Regions from separate parts of the Parabacteroides sp. FAFU027 genome, predicted to be linked through region 1. Evidence: riboswitches for the same ligand, from Rfam matches in the RefSeq annotation. Region 1 holds a riboswitch; each other region holds the start of a gene.
What was found. Region 1 has a riboswitch for thiamine pyrophosphate ahead of thiS (sulfur carrier protein ThiS). Riboswitches for the same ligand answer to the same signal wherever they lie in the genome.

Region 1 (2,273 bases):
AGGTGCACCAATTCCTGCATCCACCACTACCGGTACATTACTTTGCTCGATAATGATTTCGAGAAAATCAATCGTGCGCAATCCTTTATTGGTTCCAATCGGAGCGCCCAATGGCATTACCACGGCTGCACCGGCATCTTCCAGTCGCTTACACAAAACAGGATCGGCATGAATATACGGCATAACCACAAAACCCTCTTTAGCCAGCTCTTCAGTAGCTTTAAGTGTTTCAATAGGATCAGGTAACAGGTATTTCGGATCGGGGTGAATTTCCAGTTTCACCCAGTTGGTTCCCAGCGCTTCACGCGCCATACGGGCTGCAAAGACTGCCTCTTTGGCATTTCGCACACCGGAAGTATTCGGCAACAGATTGATCTGTGGATGATTAAGGTGTGAGAGAATATCATCCTGTTCGTTACCGGTATCAACTCGTTTGAGTGCTACGGTTACCAACTCACTTCCCGAAGCAACTAACGCCTCTTCCATGATTTGTGACGAACTGAATTTTCCGGTACCGGTGAATAATCTTGAGCCGAAAGTCTTCCCGGCTATAACTAATGGTTTCATTGTGATTGTTATTTTGAAGTTAAAGGAGGAAATATGTCAAGAGATTAGACAAAAGGACGAAGAACCAGCAGAGCTTTTCTCTTTATATTCCCTTTAAATTGTAAATAGTAAATCTGCTAAATGGTAAATCGTCTCACCCCCCCTGCGTGGCGCGAATAACAGTCAGTTTATCGTTTTCCTGAAGAGTAACGAAAGGCCAGTTTTGACGAAAAACGATTTCATCGTTCACAGCCACAGCAATGCCCTTTGTTTCGGACAAATTAAGTTCGGATAATAGAGAAATAAGGAAGGTTTGTTCGGTAATCTCCCGCGGTTCATTGTTTACATATACCTTCATAACAGTATGAATTAAAAGGTGATACAATAAACTTTAGGGGAACGAATCTGAAAAATGAGAAGATACAGGAAGTCCTCAACTTTTTCCTTACGCAGGTATTATCCTGTTCAGGTTCGAAGGGTATAATCTCAGCCTTTTAAGGGGCACCCCTAAAGTTTTCGCCACAAAGGTAAATGATTTTTTCATTCAGCCCCGAATTTAGTCCCTGAAATTTATTTATAAATATTATCCTGAATAATCAAATTACAGCTCCAAATAAACCTCTTAGCTATCAACCGATTATAAAACACAAACCACCCTACAACATTATTTAACCGCCAAAATACATCGTACATCAATATACATTTATATATTTGCAGTGTAATTCAAAACAAAAGTATGGATCCCTGTATTTGCAAAGAAGAACTTGAACGTGTAGCCTATATACTGAAAGCATTATCAAACGCAAACCGTCTGATGATTCTGACCGTATTGTCCAAAAATCAGGAGATGAACGTTTCTGATATTTGCAGCGCTTTGCAATGCACACAGCCATTGATTTCTCATCACCTGACCGATATGCATGCCAAAGGAATCCTCAAACTCAGAAGAGAAGGCCGCAACATGTACTATTCATTGGAGCATGAGAAGGTTATGGACATCATCCGTTGCATCTCCGAATGCAAGAAGACATAAAAAAATTTGCTCATTTACATAAACAATAGTTTATATATTTATATCCTATGAAACGAGCAAGAACTAATGCTCATCAAAGAGTATAACATCATATGCGAGTTCCATATGTGGCCAAAACAAAAATAAATAATGACATATGAAAAAGTTATTCACCAATAAGTTATTCTACACAGCAATCGGAGCAATCGCAGGATTTCTTTACTGGAAATTCGACGGATGCACCTCCGGTTCATGCGCCATACGACAGGATTGGTTTCTCTCTACCGTATGGGGAGCCATGATAGGCTGGATGGTCTCCGGTCTTTTCCTCGGATGTGGCTGTTACGGTGGCAGTTGTGATATTACCAATAAATCAGATTCAAATAACAACAAAAAAACCGAGGAGAAATAATTATGAATAAGTTTCAAGAAGCAATCAACTCAGGTAAACCCGTATTAGTGGACTTTTATGCCGAATGGTGTCAACCATGTAAAATGATGAAACCAATCCTTGAGGAGGTGAAACGGATGGTCGGAGATTCTGCTCAAATCCTAAAAGTGGATGTGGATCAAAACCAGGCTGTATCTATGGCGTATAGAATTCAATCTGTCCCTACTTTGATTCTGTTTAAAGACGGGCAACCGGTATTCCGTCAATCAGGTGTATTGCCAGCCGCTCAACTTAAACAGATCATCGAACAATACGGTTAATTCA
Region 2 (2,273 bases), on a different contig from region 1:
TATCTGCAAAAGTGACAATCTTGGTTTCGATACTCGGACAGTAACGCGGTCCGATACTTTGGATTTGTCCGTTGTATAACGGAGAATCCACTAATCCGCTTCGTAGAACTTCATGCGTTTGTTCATTGGTGTACATGGTCCAACAGCTAAGCTGGCACAATGTTTTAGGTGCATGATTCATATAAGAGAATTTGTGGAAATCAAAATCTCCTATCTGTTCTTCGGTCATGCTGAAATCAACGCTTCTACCGTCAATACGAACCGGAGTTCCGGTTTTCATACGGTCAGTTGCAATTCCGGCTTCTTTGAGTTGTTCGGTAATTCCATAAGAAGCAGGTTCTGCAATACGTCCACCGCGAAGTTGTGTTTTACCGATGTGCATCAAACCATTCAGAAAAGTTCCTGTGGTAATGACCACCGTTTTTGCATAGAAAGTAACGTCCATTCCGGAAATTACACCCTGTACCTGGCCATCCTTGATGATAAGCTGTTTTACAAAATCCTGCCAGATATCCAGATTATTGGTGTTTTCAAGAATACCTCTCCATTCGTTGATAAACTTAGCGCGGTCGCTTTGAGCACGGGGGCTCCACATCGCAGGTCCTTTGGAGCGGTTAAGCATTCGGAATTGAATAGCCGTTTTATCCGTTACAATTCCCATACCCCCACCCAGGGCATCTATTTCGCGTACAATTTGTCCTTTGGCAATACCACCAACCGCAGGGTTGCAGCTCATTTGAGCTATCTTGTTCATGTCCATCGTTATGAGGACGGTCTTTGAACCCAGGTTGGCAGCAGCGGCGGCAGCTTCGCATCCCGCGTGTCCTGCGCCGATTACTATAACATCGTATTTAAAATCCATTGAATGAGTTATTTTGTGCAAAGATAGCGGTTTGAGTTTTAATCCTCAGGCAGATAATTCAAAATATAACCATTATGGTTTAAGGGAATGGCCCATTTTATAGTTTGTTGAAAGATATTCGGATTTGCAGGGGTTATTTCTATCTTTGCACTCTGATTCCGTACTTATTTCTGGGGTGCTTTAAATCAAAGCTGAGAAGATACCCATAGTACCTGATCCGGATAATGCCGGCGAAGGGAGAAATTACACTCTCCTTCCTGATTCCAAAATCGCCTGCTTATCTGTATAATTTCCCTTTTAGAATTCAAACATTAAGGGAAAATGAAATGAATGTTCCTAATTTATAAATGACTTTTTATTATGCAAGATTTTGGTCTGTATATCATTATCACAAAACCTGAACTCTCTTACGAAGAAATAGCTAAAATATGTGTCCGCCAGAATATCCGTATGATACAATTGCGCGAGAAACATTTGACTGACCGTGAAATTATCGAAGCTGGAAAAAGAATTAAATCAATTACAGCGGGAACTAATACCTTGCTTGTTATAAACGACCGGGTTGATTTGGCGTTGGCTGCCGGAGCAGATGTATTGCACCTGGGACAGGATGATCTTCCAATTGAGGAGGCACGCAAGATTGCCGGTGACCGGTTGAAAATAGGTCTTTCGACCCACTCGATTGAGCAGGTTCGTGAAGCATTGACTCATAAACCGGATTACATTGGCTTCGGTCCTGTTTATCCAACGAATGCGAAAGCCCGTCCGGATGCTCCGGTGGGTGTGGGTATGCTGAAAGAGGTGCTCTCATTTGCTGATGTGCCTGTAGTTGCTATTGGTGGCATTTTCCCGGAAAATCTGGATGATGTGGTGGCTGCAGGGGCTAAAAATGTAGCTTTGGTGCGCCACTTCATGCAAACCACAGAAACAGAACAACGTATAGTTGAAATCAAGAAAAGCCTGACTGGAGCAAAACAGCTTTCTCTTTTCTAATTCTTAGTTTGCAGAATTCCTGTTTTTTCATTCTTATCATAGTCTGTAATCTATCATCCGGTTTTAGCTGAATCAGTTTTCTTTGGCTAAAGCCGGATGTTACATTGTCTTTTTATCATTTCGTAAGCTGAAGCGGCTGGCAATGATTTTATCAAAGTTAAATCCATCTAATATTTACCGGGTTTTAGATAAATAAATCTCCCATTTTCCCCGGTTATTTCGTTCTTCTTTACTTACTTAGCATCTGTATCATCAGTCCGTTTATTTTGCCGGAGCTACTGTAATCAGAACTGTTCGTATCGGTTTGAAGAATTTACTTTATCTCCCTGCTCACCACATTACAGGTGGAAAACTCAGTATTGTTCTCTCGGATACGGGCTCAATCTTCTGAATTATTAATTATCTGCTTAGTTGGCCT
Region 3 (2,273 bases), on a different contig from region 1:
CTCTTTTAGGACCAAATGAAGTCTTCAGAATGATGACAACTCCGGCTGCAATAATCAGCACCGGCCAGTAAAGATTCGCAATCTGAGGGTCGATATAGCCAAGTTTTCGCATCAGGAAAAATCCACCGATAAGCGTCAAAATGGTGCCTCCAAAAATGGAACGGTTAAACATCTGGGTAACACCAATCACCACCAACAGCATGGGCCAGGAGAAGATTACCGGTCGATACGATTCATTCAGAAGTCCGGTATTGAAGCCAAGTAACAACAGACCGGCCACGATAACGACAACTCCGAAAAACACCTTTGAACCGACGCAATGTCTATGGCGAGGCGGAGCACAGAAACGGCCGTAAGGAGCCGGGTCTTCATTTCTAAATTGAGATTCCATAAAATATAGGATTTATACGTTTGATTCTGACACAAAGATAAAGCACCTTTTGAATAGTTCACTACGATATTTCCGTCGGAATTGTTATTCCTCCGATAAAGGTCTGTTTTGGGGGGATAAGACCCCACCCGACCTCCCCGAAGGGAGGAGATGAAGTCTGCGAGAAATAACCTCCCCATATTTCAAACCATCTGACATAAAGAAACCAACCCCAAAGGGACAAACACAAATTCCAGACTGCCCAAAAGCTGTCTGAGCGAATAGACCATATTATTTACAATTGAAAGATTTACCATTGACAATTTAGAATAAGCAGTATCACCTAAATTGTAAATTGTAACTGGCTAAATTGTAAATCACTTTCTCATTTGCAGATACGTTCAAAATCCGTTACCTTTGCCACCGAAAGGGGTGCCTTACTAACAGGCTGAGATCATACCCTATGAACCTGATGCGGGTAATGCCGCCGTAGGAATTTATTCATAGCTTCTCTTTGTCATCTGTCCGATGTACCGTATCCCCTCCCATTTTATTAAATGATAACGGTATGAACAACAACATCAAAATCTCTTATCCGGCTTCTGAAAAGATTTATGTTCCGGGAAAAATGCACGACATTCACGTGGCCATGCGCCGCGTCACGCTGCTCGACACAATCGAGATCGAAAACGGCAAACGCAAAGTAACACAAAATGCTCCCGTAGTGGTTTACGACACCAGCGGTCCTTTTTCTGACGATTTAGCGGAAATAGATTTGAAAAAAGGTCTTCCCCGTCTGCGTGAATCATGGATGGTGAAACGCGGCGATGTGGAACAATTGCCCGACATCACTTCGGAATACGGAAGAATGCGTGCAGCCGACACTTCACTCGATCACCTGCGTTTCGAACACATCAGCAAGCCTTACCGTGCTAAATCCGGCAAGGAAATCACTCAGATGTACTACGCGAAACAAGGCATCATCACACCCGAAATGGAATACGTGGCTATCCGCGAAAACCAGATGATTGAGGCATTGGGTATCGAAAGCCACATCACGCCGGAGTTTGTGCGTCAGGAGGTAGCTGCCGGACGCGCCATCATCCCTGCCAACATCAACCACCCCGAAGCCGAACCGATGATCATCGGAACCCACTTCCTGGTGAAACTCAATACCAATATCGGAAACTCCGCGATGTCATCAAGCATCGATGAAGAGGTGGAGAAAGCCGTATGGAGCTGCAAATGGGGTGGCGATACCCTGATGGACCTCTCTACCGGGGCCAATATCCATGAAACCCGCGAATGGATTATCCGCAACTGTCCGGTACCGGTGGGAACCGTACCTATCTATCAGGCATTGGAGAAGGTGGACGGCAAGGTGGAAGACCTCAACTGGGAAATCTATCGCGACACGCTCATCGAGCAGTGCGAGCAGGGTGTGGACTACTTTACCATCCATGCGGGTGTATTGCTGAAACATGCTTCTTTATTGAGCAACCGCCTCACCGGTATCGTTTCGCGCGGAGGTTCTATCCTGACCAAATGGTGCAAAGTACACAATACCGAGAATTTCCTCTACACTCACTTTGATGAAATCTGCGAAATCCTGAAAGCCTATGACGTGGCGGTTTCACTCGGTGACGGCATGCGTCCTGGTTCCATCCACGATGCGAACGATGCTTTGCAGTTTGCAGAGCTCGAAGTGTTGGGTGAACTGACCGAAAAGGCATGGAAACACAATGTGCAGGTAATTATCGAAGGTCCGGGTCACGTGCCAATGAATAAGATTCAGGAGAATATGGACTTGCAGAAGAAGACCTGCCACGGCGCTCCGTTCTACACCCTCGGCCCTTTGACTACCGATATCGCACCGGGCTACGACCACATCACATCGGCAATT

Region 2: another riboswitch for thiamine pyrophosphate. It lies ahead of thiE (thiamine phosphate synthase); the one in region 1 lies ahead of thiS (sulfur carrier protein ThiS).
Region 3: another riboswitch for thiamine pyrophosphate. It lies ahead of thiC (phosphomethylpyrimidine synthase ThiC); the one in region 1 lies ahead of thiS (sulfur carrier protein ThiS).

What each region holds. Positions count from the first base shown of each region.
Region 1 covers NZ_JAKZKV010000013.1:56,305-58,577, forward strand. The annotation lists gene MLE17_RS16190 (thiazole synthase) at 1-567, opposite strand, end outside; gene thiS (sulfur carrier protein ThiS) at 701-904, opposite strand; TPP riboswitch at 971-1,065, opposite strand; gene MLE17_RS16200 (ArsR/SmtB family transcription factor) at 1,283-1,579, shown strand; gene MLE17_RS16205 (hypothetical protein) at 1,716-1,970, shown strand; gene trxA (thioredoxin) at 1,973-2,269, shown strand.
Region 2 covers NZ_JAKZKV010000011.1:133,689-135,961, forward strand. The annotation lists gene mnmG (tRNA uridine-5-carboxymethylaminomethyl(34) synthesis enzyme MnmG) at 1-862, opposite strand, end outside; TPP riboswitch at 1,024-1,118, shown strand; gene thiE (thiamine phosphate synthase) at 1,223-1,855, shown strand.
Region 3 covers NZ_JAKZKV010000001.1:517,038-519,310, forward strand. The annotation lists gene MLE17_RS02295 (LiaI-LiaF-like domain-containing protein) at 1-391, opposite strand, end outside; TPP riboswitch at 789-883, shown strand; gene thiC (phosphomethylpyrimidine synthase ThiC) at 939-2,273, shown strand, end outside.